DNA from 2 places in the Planococcus liqunii genome. Region 2 is predicted to be linked to the other one. Evidence: riboswitches for the same ligand, from Rfam matches in the RefSeq annotation. Region 2 holds a riboswitch; the other holds the start of a gene.

The links. A riboswitch is a leader RNA that binds a small molecule or an ion and turns the genes downstream of it on or off. The one in region 2 is predicted to bind S-adenosylmethionine.
Region 1: another riboswitch for S-adenosylmethionine. It lies ahead of QWY22_RS04375 (transporter substrate-binding domain-containing protein); the one in region 2 lies ahead of metK (methionine adenosyltransferase).

What each region holds. Positions count from the first base shown of each region.
Region 1 is NZ_CP129238.1:875,437-880,332, forward strand. Features, by position in the region: gene QWY22_RS04360 (hypothetical protein) at 1-47, shown strand, start outside; gene QWY22_RS04365 (amino acid ABC transporter ATP-binding protein) at 99-848, opposite strand; gene QWY22_RS04370 (amino acid ABC transporter permease) at 864-1,547, opposite strand; gene QWY22_RS04375 (transporter substrate-binding domain-containing protein) at 1,607-2,455, opposite strand; SAM riboswitch class I at 2,588-2,696, opposite strand; gene QWY22_RS04380 (oxidoreductase) at 2,840-3,739, opposite strand; gene QWY22_RS04385 (3-hydroxyacyl-CoA dehydrogenase) at 3,892-4,791, shown strand.
Region 2 is NZ_CP129238.1:1,328,272-1,333,167, reverse strand. Features, by position in the region: gene QWY22_RS06750 (alpha/beta fold hydrolase) at 1-537, opposite strand, end outside; gene QWY22_RS06745 (gamma carbonic anhydrase) at 756-1,274, shown strand; gene metK (methionine adenosyltransferase) at 1,395-2,603, opposite strand; SAM riboswitch class I at 2,801-2,912, opposite strand; gene pckA (phosphoenolpyruvate carboxykinase (ATP)) at 3,149-4,738, shown strand; gene QWY22_RS06730 (alpha/beta hydrolase family protein) at 4,813-4,896, opposite strand, start outside.

The sequences.
Region 1 (4,896 bases), 450 kb from region 2:
AGACCGGGGAAAAGAAGCATATTGAAAATACAGGAGACAAATATTAAAAAGCGAATGCGGCAGCTGCCTTAGCTGCCGCATCCGTTTTTCCCTGGGAATCAGGCTCTTCTCAGCAAGACCTTCTGCAAAAATTTCTGCGTCCGTTCCTCAGTAGGCGCTGTGAAAATATCTTCCGGTTTCCCTTGTTCGATAATATGGCCGTCTGCGATAAAGATGACACGGTCCGATACTTCGCGGGCAAAATCCATTTCATGCGTCACGATGACCATCGTTTGCCCTTCCAAAGCCAACTCTTTGATGACCGTCAATACTTCGCCGACCAGTTCCGGGTCAAGTGCGGAAGTCGGTTCGTCAAACAACAGGAGGTCCGGTTTTAAGGCAAGAATGCGGGCGATGGCGGCCCGTTGTTTCTGGCCGCCTGACAATTGTTCCGGATATTGGTTTTTATGGTTGAGCAGTCCGACTTTCTGCAGCAGCCCTTCTGCTTCGCGCACCAAGTCCAGCTTGTTCCTTTTCTGCACAACAAGCGGCGCTTCGATAATGTTTTCAATTACCGTCTTATGCGGGAATAAGTGAAAATGCTGAAACACCATGCCTGAGAATTGGCGGATGTCGATTTTTTGTTTTTTGCTTGGCGTTTTTCCAGTGAATGTGACGCGGACGTCATTAATCTGGAGTGACCCACGCGACGGGGTTTCCAAAAGGTTCAAGCAGCGGAGCAAAGTGGTTTTGCCGGAACCCGATGGCCCGATGATGCTGACGACTTCACCTTTATTAATCTCTAAGGAGATCGATTTCAGCACTTCCACGTCATCAAATTGTTTGCTTAAATTTTCAACTTTGATCATATAAATGGCCTCCTATCACGCTGCCACATAGCGGTTTGCTTTTTTCTCGAGGTAATCCTGCAACAGCGTCACCAGTGCACAGATGGCCCAGTAGATGAGTGCGACCAGGATATACAAAGTGAGGCTTTCATACGTTTGCCCGACCACTACTTTGGCGCGGTAGAACATTTCGGAAACGGTGATGACCATAGCGAGCGAAGTCCCTTTGATGATATCCATAAACGTGCTCGATAACGGCGGAAGAGCGATGCGCGTCGCTTGCGGCAAAATGATGCGGGTCATCGTTTGCCAGTAGCTCATCCGCAAAGTCTCGGCTGCTTCCCACTGGCCTTTTGAGACAGAAGAGATGGCAGAGCGGATAATTTCTGCAGTGTAGGCGGAAAAATGGATGCTGATGCCGATGATGGCAGCAGTCAGCGGTTCCATTTCAATGCCGACCATCGGAAAGCCGAAATACAGGATGAACAAAATGACCAACAGCGGAGTGCCCCGCATAAAGGAAATGAACAACCGGGCAGGCAGGGACAAGCCGATAAAGCGGTTCATGCGGGCAAGGGCGACGAACAGCCCCATGATCAGCGCAAAAAACATACTGACCAATGCAATCAAGATGGTCTGCCAGGCCCCTTCCAATATGAAAGGAAGGGAGTCCAGTGCGATTTCTACATTAAAAAGATATTCCCATTTAAAGTCGGCCATCGGAAAACTCCTTTGCTTATTATGTATAAAAGGGGAACCCGAAGATTCCCCAAAAATGATTACTCTTTCTCAAGCGGCTGAGTCACATCGGCACCCAGGAATTTAGTGGAGATTTCTTTAAGCGTTCCGTCAGCCAGCAATTCTTCAAGCGCAGCATCGAGTTTTTCTTTCAGTTCTGGACTGTCTTTCGGCATAACGATGGCACTGCTGCTGAAGGAGAACTTAACGCCTTCAGCCAGTTTCAAGCCGGGCTTGTCATACTGCTCAAGTGAGCGCATCAATACCAGGTAATCGTTCAGCGTCGCATCCACGCGGCCATTGACGATTTCCGGAAGAACTGTATCAGAACCGGTATAAACAATCACTTCAGCTCCTTGTTCCTGGGCAAATTTCGAATAGTTGCTTGTAGCAGAACCGCCGACTTTTTTGCCTTTCAAATCTTCCACTGATTCAATGCCGGAGTTGTCGCTTTCACGTACAATGGCAGAACCGTAGGAATGTTTCACCGGAACCGTGAAATCGAATTTTTCTTTGCGTTCATCTGTAATGGCGAAATCATTGGCCGCAATATCAATTTGGCCATTGCGAAGCGCCGGAAGCAAGCCATCGAATTCCATTTCTTTGAACTCAACTTCAAGCCCAAGTTTCTCGCCTAGAGCACGGGCAACTTCCACATCATACCCAGTCAATTCTTTCGTTGTTTCATCATGATATGTAATCGGATAATAAAGGCCTTCTGTTCCGACAACGATTTTGCCGGCTTCTTCGATGCGCTCCCACGCGTTTTGTTCTTTGTTTTCTGATGAGGCTGCTGCTTCGTTCGATGTTTCTTTGCTGCCGCATGCGGCCAACAAGATAACGGCTGCCAGAACTGCCAGCAACAATAAAAGATGTTTCGTGTTTTTCATAAATTTTGCACCTTCCTTTTCTATTGGTTTACTTGGTTTTAAGTTAATAGAACTGTTCCAACATGAAGGCAAACAAAAAGCCTCTTCTATAAGAAGAGGCAGGCATGTGAAAACACATTGAAATTCCGGCTCTTCTTATCTCTCAAGCTAAAAAAGCTTGTTGGATTTGGCACAGTGCTCTGGTTGCGAGCCCGCTGCCGAGGTTTCGTAGGGCCAATCCCTCCACCTCTCATGATAAGAACAAATTGCTATTAAACTATGTTGAAAACTTTACCACCGTTAGATTTAATCGTCAACACAATATTCTGATAGAAATCATTTGTTTTTTTCTTTAGACGAAAAGTGAACAGCACTTAAGTTGTGTCGATAGCGATTGGACGAGATTTAATTCGTGAAGTTGAAACTTACTCCGGTCAGTTTTTCTGAGATTTCCCACAGCCTCTGGCTCACTGCTTCGTTATGGGCTGCCTTATGAGGAGTTTCAATAATGGGATAACCTCGGCGCTGGCCTTTGCCGTCCGGGCCGATATATTCGCCGCCCTTTAAGCCGGGTTCAGTTGCTGCATAGATGGTGGGGAGCGCACCCATTACTGCAGGCTGGAAATACCGGTTCATCAACCCTTTGAAAATCCGCGGAGCTTCCCGTTTGCCGAACTTGAACAAATTGGTCGCAGAAATCCCGGGATGGCAGGCGATACTGATTGTTGGCAGGCCATGCTGCTTCAATCTTTTATCGAGTTCCTGGGCGAACATCAAATTGGCCAGCTTGCTTTGGCCATAAAATTTCATGCCTTTATAGCCTTTTGCGCCGTCAAGGTTATCAAAATCAATGGCAGCACCGCGATGAGCCAGGCTGCTGAGTGTCACTACCCGAGACTCCGGTGCCTTTAAAAGAAGAGGCAATAAGAGGCCGGTCAATGCAAAATGGCCTAAGTGATTGCTGGCAAACTGCAGCTCGATTCCCTCTTTTGTCTGGGTGAAAGGGGGAACCATGACGCCCGCGTTATTGATCAGTAAATCCAATGACTCTATTGTTCTATTTGCCTGTTCAGCAAATGCCCGAACGCTGTCAAGGTCTGACAAATCGAGCTGCATAACTTCAGCGGAAGCACCAGGTGCTTCTTTTTTTATGTCTTCCAGGGCGGTTTGCCCTTTATCTATGTCCCGAACAGCAAGAATGACATGTGCACCTTGTCCGGCAAAAACTTTTGCGGTCTCAAGGCCGAGTCCGCTGTTCGCTCCTGTAATGATGGCCGTCTTTCCCGTTAATCGGTTCTCTTCCAAACGATCCGCTCCTTGTTTAATAAATTCATTTTCTAAACCATTGTACCCCTATCTTGGTTTCGGTAATCCAAGCATTCATCCTATATGATGATTAAAAGAAATGAACGAGGGAAGGGAATAGAAAACGAACTTAAAAAGGAGACTTGCCATTTATGGATTATCGAAAAATCACAGTTGCCGGAAGCGGCGTACTTGGAAGCCAGATTGCCTATCAGACAGCATTCAAAGGGTTTGAGGTGACGGTTTACGATATCAATGATGAAGCTCTTGAAAAAGCGAAGAATAGAATGGCCAAGCTGAAAGCCAATTACAAAACGGATTTAGGCGCAACCGATGCGGAAGTCAACGGAGCTTTTGACCGTCTGACATTCAATTCGGACTTGGCACAAGCAGTAGCAGACGCAGACCTTGTCATTGAAGCGATTCCGGAAGTAGTCGATATCAAAAGCGCTTTTTACAAAGAATTAGGGGAATTGGCTCCCGACAAAACTGTCTTTGCCACGAACTCCTCAACTCTCTTGCCGAGCCAGTTTGCAGAAGCGACGGGGCGTCCGGAAAAGTTTCTTGCCCTCCATTTTGCGAATACGATTTGGATCAACAACACAGCGGAAATCATGAAGCATTCTGGAACGGATGAAAAAGTATTCAACGATTTGATCGACTTTGCGAAAGCGATCGGCATGGTTGCACTGCCGCTTCATAAGGAACAGCCGGGCTATATTCTGAACTCCTTGCTTGTGCCTCTCCTCAACGCGGCGGAATTGCTGCTGGTAAAAGAGGTGGCAGATGTCCAAACCATCGATAAAACATGGCAGATTGCGACCGGTGCGCCGCTCGGTCCGTTTGCTATTTTAGACGTGGTCGGCATCAATACAGCCCATAATATTGTTCAGGCAAAAGCAGCAGCTACCGGCAATCCCGACTTTGAAAAGCTGGCGAACTTGCTGAAGGCGGAGTACATCGACCAAGGAAAACTCGGAAGATCGACAGGGGAAGGGTTCTACAAATACCCGAACCCGGCGTTCCTTGATCCCGAATTTTTAAAGAATTAATGATGAAGTGACCTGCAAAAGATAAGGTATGTACAGAACCGGCAACTCTTAAAATTGGGAGCTGCTGGTTCTATTTGCATAAACTTAACGGACAAATGGAAAACC
Region 2 (4,896 bases):
CAATTCATGATACCACCCGGCAGTGACATGCGTATTGTAATAAGGGTCCTCTTTTTCCTGTTCGATCACTTCCGGATTGCGGGTTAAATCCTCGATGTGAAGATTGTGGTCAATGTTCACGCCGGGCGCCAGTTTATGCAACCCGGACAAAGCAGCCGGCAATTTTGACGGGGTCTTTAATAACCGCAGCCAAGGCGAACTTAAAATGGCTCCCGCTATCGGTTGTGAATATTTGCTTAAAAAATTCATCGCGATGGTCGCCCCTAATCCGTGGCCTGCTACAAATACCGGCAACCCATGTTCCAGCGCCGCGCGGATGGAATATTTAAGCGATTTTTCATATTCTTTAAATGCAGCTGCATGCGGCTGATCCATTTCTGCGCCTTTGCCATGGCCGGGCAAATCGCCCATGATGACATGAAAATCTGCCGTACGCCATTGTTCAATTTGCCAAGCGTAGCGAAGATGATTTTCATAAGCGCTATGTATGATGACAATTACCGCTTTTGCCTGCCCTTTTGCTTCCCATTTCCACATTTCGGTCATCTCCTTTTGCTTTGCTTCCCTTTATCCTTGTTTCTCTCTAAGTGGCCGTGAGCCATTTTTATCAGGCTTATTGCCTGCATGTGGAATCAGTAGAAAGAAAACCCACTGATTCAACTCTTACGTTATGTACTTTCCTGCCATTCCATTTGACCTTTGCATCGAATTTGATAGGATTAAAGATATCTTAACTTTTTTAACGGAGGTTTTCCATGATTTATCCATTTAACGGCAAATATCCATCCATCCACCCTTCTGTTTTTATTGCAGACCACGCCACCGTCACCGGAGATGTGATCATCGGAGAAGATTCCTCCGTCTGGTTTAATACCGTCATCCGCGGAGACGTCGCGCCAACCATTATCGGCAATAAAACCAATATCCAGGACTTGTGCATGCTGCATCAAAGCCCGGGAAAAACTTTGGTTCTTGAGGACCAGGTCACCATCGGGCACCAAGTGACGCTTCACAGCTGCGTCATTCGAAAAGGCGCTTTGGTGGGCATGGGTTCCATTATTATGGACGGAGCCGAAGTCGGCGAAGGCGCATTTATCGGCGCCGGCAGCCTCGTGCCGCCCGGCAAAGTGATTCCACCCGGCATGCTTGCTGTCGGCCGGCCAGCAAAAGTGGTCCGCGAACTGCGGGAAGAGGACAAACAGGACATGGAGCGCATTGTCCGTGAATATGCAGAAAAAGGCGCGTATTATAAATCGCTTCAAAGGAGTGAATAGAAAAAGAGCCGGCAGCTTTGATTGAAGCTATCGGCCAACGCCTCTCAAGGGACGAATCTGCGCAAGAAGCAGAAAAAAAGACGGCCGGCATAATTTTGCCGGTCGTCTTTTTGTTATTTATTACGCTTGTTTAAAAACACCTGATTGTTCTCTTAATACTTCCACTTTGTCTGTGCGTTCCCATGGAAGATCGATATCTGTACGGCCGAAATGTCCGTAAGCTGCCGTCTGTTTGTAGATCGGGCGGCGAAGGTCAAGCATTTTGATGATTCCAGCCGGGCGCAAGTCAAAGTTTGCACGGACTAGATCGTCCAATGTCTCTTCATCCACTTTGCCTGTTCCGAATGTATCAAATGCGATTGATACCGGATGCGCTACCCCGATTGCATAAGCCAATTGCACTTCACAACGGTCAGCAAGTCCTGCTGCTACAATGTTCTTCGCTACATAACGGGCTGCATAAGCTGCAGAACGGTCAACTTTCGTCGCGTCCTTGCCTGAGAAAGCGCCGCCGCCGTGGCGAGCGTATCCGCCGTAAGTGTCAACGATGATTTTGCGTCCTGTCAGTCCCGCATCTCCTTGTGGTCCGCCGATTACAAAACGGCCAGTCGGGTTGATGAAGTATTTTGTTTCCTCGTCGATCAAGTTTTGTGGAACCACTTCATTGATGACGTATTCTTTAATATTGCGCTGGATTTGCTCAAGCGTTACTTCCGGATGATGCTGAGTGGAAATAACGATTGTGTCCACGCGAAGCGGTTTATTGTTTTCATCATATTCGATCGTTACTTGTGTTTTGCCGTCCGGACGCAAGTATGGAAGGATTTCTTCTTTGCGTACTTCAGCCAATCGGCGCGCCAATTTATGGGCAAGCGAGATTGGAAGCGGCATTAACTCTTCTGTTTCGTTGCAAGCGAATCCGAACATCAGACCTTGGTCTCCTGCTCCGATATCGTCTAGTTCTTTATCAGTCATTTGGCCTTCACGTGATTCAAGCGCTACGTTCACTCCAGCGGCGATATCCGGTGATTGCTCATCAATTGCTGTCAAAACTGCACTTGTTTCGGAGTCGAAACCGTACTTAGCGCGAGTATAGCCAATTTCACGAACTGTTTCACGCACAACTTTCGGGATATCAACATACGTAGATGTTGTAATTTCTCCGGCAACAAGAACTAGCCCTGTTGTTACAGTTGTTTCGCACGCAACCCGTGCATTTGGATCCTCTGCTAAAATGGCATCCAAAATAGAATCGGAAATCTGATCACAGATTTTATCCGGATGTCCTTCTGTTACTGACTCTGATGTGAATAATCGACGGTTTTTCAAAATGTGTTTCCTCCTTATATCCTGCGAGATTGCTCTCGAAATTGATACGGTACTCGTTTCCCATGTCAAGTCCGTTCCGTGAGGATTGAACTTCAAGCCGTTGTGGCCTTTGTACACGAGGATTAAGGGCAATTTCATAAAAAAATCCCATCCAGCATCTGCATGTGGAAAGGAGAAATCATCATAAGCACCTTTCACTCTTATCGTCCAAGGTTGAGACCTTGCTTCAGGTTTGGCACCTTCTCTGCATGCAGCAGCAGGTTGCCGGGTTTCATAGGGCCTGTCCCCTCCACCAGCTCGGAATAAGAGTATCCGTTCAATTTTTCATCATACGGAAAGTAGGAAGTGATGTCAACGATTTTCGTTCAAACAACGGCAATATTGCGATTAAACCGCTATAATTTTTGTTACAGGCGCATTAAAAGTATTTTTTTCATAACAATTGGTTATTAGTATAGACTATTGGTTTGAATGTGTTATACTAATGTTCGAATATACATCCTCCCCATTGCCATGGGAATAACCGAAAAGGAAGGTACATATAAATGAATCCAGTGAACTTCGCAAATAATTTAAAGGATCTTTTAAATGGCCAAAATGTGCACATCCAACTTTCAGTTCCACAATTAGTGGAAGCTGCAACATCACGTGGGGAAGCCGTATTGACTCGAGAAGGTGCCGTTAAAGCTGAAACCGGCAAATACACAGGCCGTTCACCTAAAGACAAGTATATAGTAGAAGAAGCTATTACTAAAGACAAAGTCGATTGGGGTTCCGTAAATCGCCCGATTTCTTCTGATGTTTTTGAAAACTTATATAACAAAGTAATGGAGCACCTGAAAAAACAGGATGCCTTATACGTTTTCAAAGGCTTTGCAGGAGCAGACCCAGAGTCCCGTTTGGCAATTCAGACGGTTAATGAATACGCGTGGCATAATCTTTTCGCCCACCAATTGTTCATCCGCCCGACGGCTGAAGAATTGGCAGCGCATGAAGCGGAATTCACCGTCGTTTATGCCCCGACTTTCCATGCAGATCCTGCAGTGGACGGTACGGATTCAGAAACATTCATCATCGTTTCGATGGAAAAGAAAATCATTTTGATTGGCGGCACCGAATATGCCGGCGAAATGAAAAAATCTATTTTCTCAATCATGAACCACATCCTGCCTGAGAAAGGCATTCTTCCTATGCACTGTTCAGCGAACGTTGGGAAAGATGGCGATGTTGCGTTGTTCTTCGGTTTATCGGGGACAGGCAAAACGACTTTATCAGCAGACCAGGACCGCAAATTAATCGGCGACGACGAGCATGGCTGGTCAGACAACGGCGTATTCAATATTGAAGGCGGCTGCTACGCGAAAACAATCAACCTTTCACGTGAGCACGAACCACAAATTTACGACGCAATCCGTTTCGGTTCTGTCCTGGAAAATGTTGTAGTTGATCCAGAAACTCGCATTCCGGACTATAGCGATGGTTCATTAACAGAGAACACGCGCGCCGCTTATCCAATCCAGGCAATTGACAATATTGTCGATCCATCGGTTGCTGGCCATCCGAAAACAATTATTTTCTTGACTGCTGATGCGTTCGGCGTACTGCCTCCAATCAGCAAATTAACAAAAGAACAAGCGATGTACCATTTCTTGAGCGGCTACACATCGAAGCTTGCTGGAACTGAGCGCGGCGTCACTTCTCCGGAAGCGACATTCTCGACTTGCTTCGGTTCACCATTCTTGCCGCTTCATGCTACAGTATATGCAGAAATGCTCGGCCAAAAAATTGATGAGCACGGCGTAGACGTCTTCCTGGTAAACACAGGCTGGACAGGCGGCGAATACGGCATTGGCAACCGCATGAAATTGTCATACACGCGTACAATGGTCCGTGCGGCAATCAAAGGCGAACTTCATGACGTGGAAACGGAACAGGAAGCAATCTTCGGCCTGCAAATTCCAAAACAAATTGAAGGCGTACCTGCTAACATCCTGAACCCTCGCGACGCTTGGGCTGATAAAGAATCTTACGATCAAAAAGCGAAAGAACTTTCTCAGAAATTCCAGGAAAACTTCAAAAAATTCGGCACCGTTTCAGCTGATATTAGCGCACACGGCGGACCAACACCACTATAAATTACATGTAAAAAAGCTATCCTTTGGGATAGCTTTTTTGCTTGCGTACCTTTAAATTTCATTCTACTCCTGACTTACCGCTCTTGCCTTCTCATCCACTCGGTAAGTGCTCGCGCCGTCTTGCGGTTTGCTGCTGGCGGAAAGAAATGGGTGTATTC